2 regions of the Streptomyces sp. NPDC058239 genome follow, and region 2 is predicted to be linked to the other one. Evidence: riboswitches for the same ligand, from Rfam matches in the RefSeq annotation. Region 2 holds a riboswitch; the other holds the start of a gene.
What was found. Region 2 has a riboswitch for S-adenosylmethionine ahead of ACFVYE_RS07985 (hypothetical protein). Riboswitches for the same ligand answer to the same signal wherever they lie in the genome.
Positions count from the first base shown of each region.

Region 1: linked by a shared signal. The riboswitch ahead of thrC (threonine synthase) and the one ahead of ACFVYE_RS07985 (hypothetical protein) in region 2 are both predicted to bind S-adenosylmethionine.

Region 1 covers NZ_JBHVWS010000064.1:30,537-34,747, reverse strand. Annotated here, with positions in the region: gene ACFVYE_RS40580 (trehalose-6-phosphate synthase) at 1-711, opposite strand, end outside; gene ACFVYE_RS40575 (glucosyl-3-phosphoglycerate synthase) at 756-1,706, opposite strand; SAM riboswitch class I at 1,860-1,987, shown strand; gene thrC (threonine synthase) at 2,006-3,307, shown strand; gene ACFVYE_RS40565 (MoaD/ThiS family protein) at 3,337-3,615, shown strand; gene ACFVYE_RS40560 (cold-shock protein) at 4,038-4,211, shown strand, end outside.
Region 2 covers NZ_JBHVWS010000004.1:191,290-195,500, forward strand. Annotated here, with positions in the region: gene ACFVYE_RS07980 (phosphocholine-specific phospholipase C) at 1-1,626, shown strand, start outside; SAM riboswitch class IV at 1,729-1,838, shown strand; gene ACFVYE_RS07985 (hypothetical protein) at 1,887-2,294, shown strand; gene ACFVYE_RS07990 (LacI family DNA-binding transcriptional regulator) at 2,553-3,563, shown strand; partial or broken gene ACFVYE_RS07995 (hypothetical protein) at 3,642-3,884, opposite strand; gene ACFVYE_RS08000 (beta-galactosidase) at 3,905-4,211, opposite strand, start outside.

The DNA of each region.
Region 1 (4,211 bases), on a different contig from region 2:
CGCGCCGAGCCCGTGCACCCCGATCCTGGTCCGGCCGGTGCCGCCCAGGATCTCCGTACAGCAGCCGATGAACGCATCCGCCCAGCGCCGGGTCAGGAAGGCCGCCCGGTCCGCGCCCAGGATGCCGTGCAGCAGCTGCTCGGCGATGTCGTCGGGGAGCAGACGGAAGTAGTCGACGGGCGCCCACGGGGTGTGCGAGAAGTGGCCGATCCGCAGGTCGGGGCGGAGTTCGCGGAGCATGCCGGGCACCAGCGCCAGGTGGTAGTCCTGCACCAGCACCGCCGCACCCCGGCCCGCCTCCTCGGCGAGCGCCTCGGCGAAGGCCCGGTTGTACGTCTCGAACGACGCCCACTGCCGCCGGAACTCCGCGTCGAAGACCGGCTCCAGCGGCGTCTGGTACAGCATGTGGTGGACGAACCAGAGCACCGAGTTCGCAATGCCGTTGTACGCGTCCGCGTGGACGGCCGCGTCGATGTCGAGCATCCGTACGCCCTGCTCACCGACCCCGCGCCGGACCGCCTCCCGGTCCCCGTCACCGAGCGCGGCGCACACCCACAGTTTGTCCTTGACGGCGCTCAGCCCGGAGACGAGCCCGCCGCCGCCGCGCTTCGCGTCGAGTGATCCGTCCGTGGCGAGGGTGTACGACACCGGGCCGCGGTTGGACGCAACGAGGACTTGGGCAGCGGGCTGGGCTTCGTGCTCGGAGACCATGTTGCGGAATCTAGCCCGATCACGAACCGCCCAAACGTGCGAAGTCAGGCCGCCCGGCGCGAAACGTACTCCTCGATCTCGCGCATCGGGGGCCGCTCCTCGGTGTCCACCGCATGGGTGTGCGGTACGAAGCCGTCCTCGCCACGCTCGAACTGGGTGAGCGAAGGCCGTACCAAGTGACCGCGGGACAGCCGGAGTTGAGCTGTCCGGTAGATCGTCGCCGCCATCCGCCCGAGCGCCTGCCCGTCCTGGTGGCGGTGTTTGCGCACCCCTACGTCGACCTGGGCCAGCGCGTCCAGACCCACCGTGTGCAGCGCATCGACCAGGAGGCCCAGTTCCACTCCGTAGCCGACGGGGAAGGGCAGCCGTTCGAGCAGGGAGCGGCGCACGGCGTACTCCCCGCCCAGCGGCTGAACGAAACCGGCCAGCTGCGGCCAGTGCAGATTGAGCAGCGGACGGGCCACCAGTTCGGTGACGCGACCGCCCTGACCTGCGGTGTCACCGAGGGGGCGGTCGTACATCGCCTTCACGAACTGCACGTTCGGGTCGGTCAGCAGCGGGCCGACGATGCCGGAGACGAAGTCCGCCGAGAAGTCCTTCAGGTCGGCGTCGATGAAGCAGACGATGTCACCGCCGGTCACCAGGAGCGACCGCCACAGCACCTCGCCCTTGCCGGGCACGGCGGGTATCCGGGGGAGTATCTCGTCCCGGTGCACCACCCGGGCGCCGGCCTCCCGGGCCACCTTCGCGGTGGCGTCCGTGGAACCGGAATCGATCACCACGAGTTCGTCGACCAGCTGGACCTTCTCCATCAGCTCGCGCCGGATGGTCGCAACGATCCGGCCGACCGTCGCCTCCTCGTTCAGCGCGGGCAGTACGACGCTCACGCTCCCGCGGCGCGGGTCCCTGGCCTTGGCGGCCAGGACGCGGTCCAGCGGGCGGTCGGCGGCCGACCAGGAACGCCTGGCCAGCCAGCGTTCGACCTCTTCCAGCACGGTCGATACTCCCTGTATGTGATCCATCTCGCGGTTCGGACGACTATCTCAACTGTCCGGTGCTTCGGTTACAGTCTTGAACAACGCGGATGGCCGTCGCATGTCGGGGTCAGTCCGCCAATAAATGCCTGGATCGATGATCCAGTGCCACAGCGCTCATCCAGAGGGACTGAGGGAACGGCCCGTTGAAGTCCCGGCAACCCTCCCGCCGACCGCGAGGTCACGGTGGGGAAGGTGCCAATTCCGTCTTGTGGCGAAATGCGTCGCAAGGAAGATGAGGAGAAAGGGCCTCCGCCATCATGGCCGTGCAGACTGTTGCAGCAAGCACCAATTCTTCCGCCGAAGCTGTCGACCTCGGACCCGCCGCGGCGCTTTCCTGCCGCGAGTGCGGCGAGCGTTTCGAGCTCGGCCCCATTTTCGCCTGCGCGTCCTGTTTCGGGCCGCTCGAAGTGGCGTACGACCTGCCGAGCGGCTCCCCCGACGAGCTGAAGAAGCGCATCGAGGCCGGACCCGACAACATCTGGCGTTACGCGCCGCTGCTGCCGGTCCCCGCCGATGTCGCGGACAAGCCCAACATCAACCCCGGTTTCACCAAGCTGGTCAAGGCCGACAACCTCGCCCGCGAGCTGGGCGTCACCGGCGGCCTGTACGTCAAGGACGACTCCGGAAACCCGACGCACTCCTTCAAGGACCGCGTCGTCGCCATCGCCGTCGAGGCCGCCCGCGCCTTCGGTTTCACCACCCTCTCCTGCTCCTCCACCGGCAACCTCGCCGGTGCGGTGGGCGCCGCCGCCGCCCGCGCCGGCTTCCGCTCCTGCGTGTTCATCCCGCACGACCTGGAGCAGGGCAAGGTCGTCATGGCCGCGGTGTACGGCGGCGAGCTGGTCGGCATCGAGGGCAACTACGACGACGTCAACCGCTTCTGCTCGGAACTCATCGGCGACCCGCTCGGCGAGGGCTGGGGCTTCGTCAACGTCAACCTGCGCCCGTACTACGGCGAGGGCTCCAAGACCCTGGCGTACGAGATCTGCGAGCAGCTCGGCTGGCAGCTGCCCGACCAGATCGTCATCCCGATCGCCTCCGGATCGCAGCTCACGAAGATCGACAAGGGTCTGCAGGAGCTGATCAAGCTCGGTCTCGTCGAGGACAAGCCGTACAAGATCTTCGGCGCCCAGGCCGAGGGCTGCTCCCCGGTCTCCACCGCCTTCAAGGCCGGTCACGACGTCGTGCGGCCCCAGAAGCCGAACACCATCGCCAAGTCCCTGGCGATCGGCAACCCGGCCGACGGCCCGTACGTCCTGGACATCGCCCGCCGCACCGGCGGCGCGGTCGAGGATGTCGACGACGAGCAGGTCGTCGACGCGATCAAGCTGCTGGCGCGCACCGAGGGCATCTTCGCGGAGACGGCAGGCGGGGTGACGGTCGGCGTGACGAAGAAGCTCATCGAGGCCGGTCTGCTCGACCCGGCGCTGACCACCGTCGTCCTCAACACCGGTGACGGCCTCAAGACGCTGGACGCGGTGGCCGCCACCTCGCAGGCGACCGCGACGATCCGCCCGAGCCTGGACGCGTTCCGCGCCGCCGGCCTCGCCGCCAGCTGACCACCCGAGACCGAAGAAAGGCACCCCTCATGAGCGTCAAGGTCCGCATCCCCACCATCCTTCGCACCTACACGGGCGGCCAGGCCGAGGTCCCGGCCGAGGGCTCGACCCTCTCCCAGGTCATCGAGTCCCTGGAGCAGAACCACCCGGGCATCGCCGCCCGCGTCCTGGACGACCAGGGCAAGCTGCGCCGCTTCGTGAACGTGTACGTCAACGACGACGACGTGCGCTTCGAGGGCGGCCTGGAGACGGCGACGCCGGACGGCGCGGGCATCTCGATCATCCCGGCAGTCGCAGGCGGCTGCTGACCGTCCGTCCGACTTCACAGCGTTATCTGTATTGCCCCCTCCGCGAGAGAAGCGGAGGGGGCAATTCTGCATGGTTGAGCGCGGTACAGTGTGGGAAGTCCCCCCAGCTGCCCGTGCCGCCCGCATATGAGAATGCGCCCGGCCGCGACAAGAAGCAGCCAAAGTGTTGGATCTCCTTGCGCCATAAGTCGCCTTTGCCTGGCCCGACTTGCCCTGGAATCTTATGAATTCCTCATATTAGGGCGTTCGGTGCTGCCCAGAATTCTCGTCCGATTGACCTGTTGCAGAGGGCAGTTGGGCAGATACATTCGGCCGCGGTCGACGCGTTCCGGCGCACGCACCCTCTCCTGTCGGGGGGTGAGTTCTGACCCGGGTCCGCGAAGTGCGGTCCTGTGCAAGGGCCAGTAATAGGGGAGTTAGGCATGGCTCAGGGCACCGTCAAGTGGTTCAACGCGGAGAAGGGGTACGGCTTCATCGCGGTCGACGGTGGTGCGGATGTTTTCGTCCACTACAGCGCGATCCAGATGGACGGGTACCGCACCCTCGAAGAGGGTCAGCGAGTTGAATTCGAGATCTCGCAGGGCCAGAAGGGGCCG
Region 2 (4,211 bases):
CGCGAGGACATACCGTTCCACTACGCCCTCGCCGACGCGTTCACCGTCTGCGACGCGTACCACTGCTCCTTCATCGGCTCGACGGATCCGAACCGCTACTACATGTGGACGGGATACACCGGAAACGACGGCACCGGCGGCGGCCCCGTGCTCGGGAACGACGAGGCGGGGTACGGGTGGACGACGTACCCCGAACGACTGGAGAAGGCCGGGGTGTCCTGGAAGATCTATCAGGACATCGGCGACGGGCTCGACGCCGCAGGGTCCTGGGGGTGGATCAGCGACGCCTACCGCGGGAACTACGGCGACAACTCGCTGCTCTACTTCAACAACTACCGCAATGCCAAGCCCGGCGATCCGCTCTACGACAAGGCTCGCACCGGTACTGACGCCAAGAACGGCGACGGGCTCTTCGACATGCTCAAGGCCGATGTGAAGGCCGGCACCCTGCCGAAGGTCTCCTGGATCGCCGCCCCGGAAGCCTTCACCGAACACCCCAACTGGCCCGCGAATTACGGTGCCTGGTACATCGCACAGGTGCTGGACGCGCTGACGTCCAACCCGGAGGTGTGGGGCAGGACCGCACTGTTCATCACGTACGACGAGAACGACGGCTTCTTCGACCACATCGTGCCGCCGTACCCGCCGTCCGGGGCCGCACAGGGGCTGTCCACCGTGGCGACCTCCGCCGACTATTTCGCGGGCAACGGAGGTTACGCCGCTGGTCCGTACGGTCTGGGGCAACGCGTGCCGATGCTCGTCGTCTCGCCGTGGAGCACCGGAGGGTTCTCCTGCTCCGAGGTGTTCGACCACACCTCGATCATCCGGTTCATGGAACGTCGCTTCGGGGTGAAGGAACCGAACATCTCACCCTGGCGGCGCGCCATCTGCGGCGACCTCACCTCCGCGTTCGACTTCCGCCGTACGGACACCGCTCCCGTCGCCCTGCCCTCCACTGCCGGGTACCTGCCGCCGGACCGCAACCGGCATCCCGACTATGTGCCCGTGCCGCCCGCCGTCGGCAGCGTTCCCAAACAGGAACCGGGCTCCCGGCCCACCCGGCCGCTGCCGTACGCGCCGTTCGTGGACGGTTCGGCGAATCCGGCGACCGGAAAATACGGCCTCACCTTCAGCGGCGGCGCCGCGGCCGGAGCACACTTCCTGGTCACGTCCGCGAACCGTACCGACGGACCGTGGACGTACACCACCGAGGCCGGCAAGTCGCTCTCCGACACCTGGAACACGGTCTACTCGAACGGGGTGACCAGCCTCAGCGTGCACGGTCCGAACGGCTTCCTGCGTACCTTCAAGGGGCCGGGCAAGGCGGCAGGGCCCGAGGTGACCGCCCGCCACAACGCCACCAATGGGCAGCTCGATCTGACGATGACTCATACGGGGTCCGGTGACGTTCATTTGACGGTGAAAGATGCATACGGCGGCACTGCCCAGACGTTCACGGTGCGCGCGGGCACGACCGTGAACCACTCGGTGGACCTGCGGGGGAGCAGCCGCTGGTACGACATCTCGGTGGTCTCCGACACGGACACCACGTTCCTGCGCCGCTTTGCCGGACACGTCGAGACGGGCGAGGCGGGTACGAGCGATCCGGCCCTGATGGCAGGCTGACCGTGGGGCGGGGGCAGGTGTTCATGCCCCCGCCCTCTTGACCGGTCCCGGGCGTCTGACCACCCGTCGGCCCACCGCCGCCCGTGGGATACAGTTATCGCAGGTCATGAGTTCCAGTGCACAGCCCCGGCTAACTGGACGGCACCCCGCTCCGCTGCGGGTGCTCCGGGTGACGACCCGCCCCGTGCTCGGCGCATGGGGAACAGCGGACCATCGGGGCAGAGCACCTGGGGTCCATGATCCCAGGAAGGCGAACGACCATGCTCCCCCATCTCATCGAGAACGACGACTGCCCCAGCCATGGACCCGGCCACCACGTCCACTGGATTCACGCCAAGAAGTGCCACCAGGAGCCCGGCCGGGCCGTGGAACTCCTGCTCACCTCGGGTGATGTCGGTGCCGACGGGTGGATCGGGCTGCGCCCCACCTTCGACCTCGCCGAAGACCTGCCGAAGGTGTGGACACACGCGCCGGGACTCCTCCGGGAACTGCTCGCCGCGCACCGCGGCCGAGTGTTCTGGCTGCCGCGGTGGCATGCCCTGAAACTGGTGGACTCCGGGGGCCGGGCAACGGCACTGGTCAATGCCGGCTTCGAGGGCGGCCCGCTGTGCGCGACCCGGGCGCCCGACCCGCGGCGGACCATTGGCGGCACGACGTACGGGCTGTAGCCGACCCGTCCGCCTATCGTGGACGTACCGGTCCCGGCCCGGTCCTGCCGCGGTGCAGGGTGGACAGCGTGACCGGCAAAACGGTGTCGAAGCGCTTCGACAGTTCTCTGGACAGCTCGTGCGGGCGGGTTTAGGCTCGGAACCATCTGCGCATGTCACAGACTGAACCGGTCGAATTCGAAGCGCTTCGCCCAACCGGTCGGTACGTGTCGGCGTGTGTCCCGGTACCCGAAGTCGTCCCGTGATGGAGAGCCCTGAATGGTCACCCTTGCCGAGGTCGCCCAGCATGCCGGAGTCTCCGCGAGTACGGTGAGCTATGTCCTCAGCGGGAAGCGGTCCATCTCGGTGTCCACCCGGGAGCGGGTGGAGCAGAGCATCCAGCAGCTCGGATATCACCCCAATGCCGGTGCGCGGGCGCTCGCGAGCAGCCGGTCGAACATCATCGCGCTCATGGTGCCGCTGCGCACCGACATGTATGTGCCCGTGATGATGGAGATCGCCATCGCGGTCGCCACCACCGCTCGCACGCACGGCTACGACGTCCTGCTGCTCACAGGAGAGGAAGGGCCGGCCGCAGTGCGGCGGATCGCCGGCAGCTCGCTCGCCGACGCCATGATCCTGATGGACGTGGAACTGCACGACGAGCGGCTCCCGTTGCTGCGTGAGACCGACCGGGCCGCAGTGCTCATCGGGCTGCCCGCCGAAACGGACGGGCTCACCTGTGTGGACCTCGACTTCGAGGCGACCGGGGCGCTGTGTGTGGAGCACCTTGCCGCACTCGGGCATCGTGAGATCGCGGTGATCGGCGAGGCGGCCGCCGTCTACGAGCGCCACACCGGGTTCGCCGAGCGGACCGTGGACGGTGTGCGCGCCAGGGCGCAGGAGGCCGGTGTGCGGGTGCTGCACCGGCCCTGCGAGGGCGGGTACGCGGCGATGGCCCAGACCCTGGCCCGGATCTTCGACGAGCGGCCGGGCACCACGGGGTTCATCGTGCAGAACGAGTCCGCCGTGGAACCACTGCTCAATCTGCTGCGTCAGCAGGGACGGGCCGTGCCGGAGGATGTGTCGGTGGTCGCCATCTGCCCCGAGCAGGTGGCAGCGCAGGCATCGGTCCGCCTCACCTCGGTCGCCATTCCGGCACAGGAGATGGGGCGGCGCGCCGTTGAGCAGGTCGTCGCGAAGCTGGGCGGGCGGGGAACGGATGAAGTGGAGCTGCTGGCCCCGGAGTTGACGGTTCGGGAGAGCAGCGGGCCGGCACCCGTCGGCTGACTGTGGTGCGCACGAGCCGGCCCCCGCGCGGGGGGCCGGCTCCTGCGCGGGGGCCGGCCCCTGCCGGCTCCGGGCGGGTCAGCCGGACGAGACGCTGAATCCGTTCGTCGTGAAGTCCAGGCCGCCGGGCGACGACGTGATCTCGTAGCCGAACTGGACGTCACCGATGGTCTCGTTGCCCCACCAGCCCTTGGTGTCCTTGATCCACTTCAGGATCGGCAGGATGTCCACCGTGCCCGATGTGGAGTCCGAGGTGCGCAGGAACGAGAAGACCTGGTTGGACCCGTTGTCCCCCTTGTAGACCGTCCAGGCGTGCGAACCACGGGAGCGCTTGCCGGTGCTCATCGCGCGGCGCGGCTTCGCAGCACGGCCGCGCCGTAGCGGCCCAGCGCCACACTGCCGGCCACCACCCTGCCGGTCAGCAGATCCACTTGCTCACCGGGAACGGAAACGGTGACCGTGGACCGCCCGTGATGCAGGAGGAAGAGCAACTCGCCCCGTCGGACCGCCTCCACATCTGCAGGCAGTCCGGCCAGCACCGGACGCGCGCCCGCCTCCTCGGCCACCCGGCCGAGCAGGGTGCGCAGCGCCTCCGGCTCCGGCAGGGTCGATACGTACCAGGCCCGGCCCTTGCGCAGCACCGCGGGC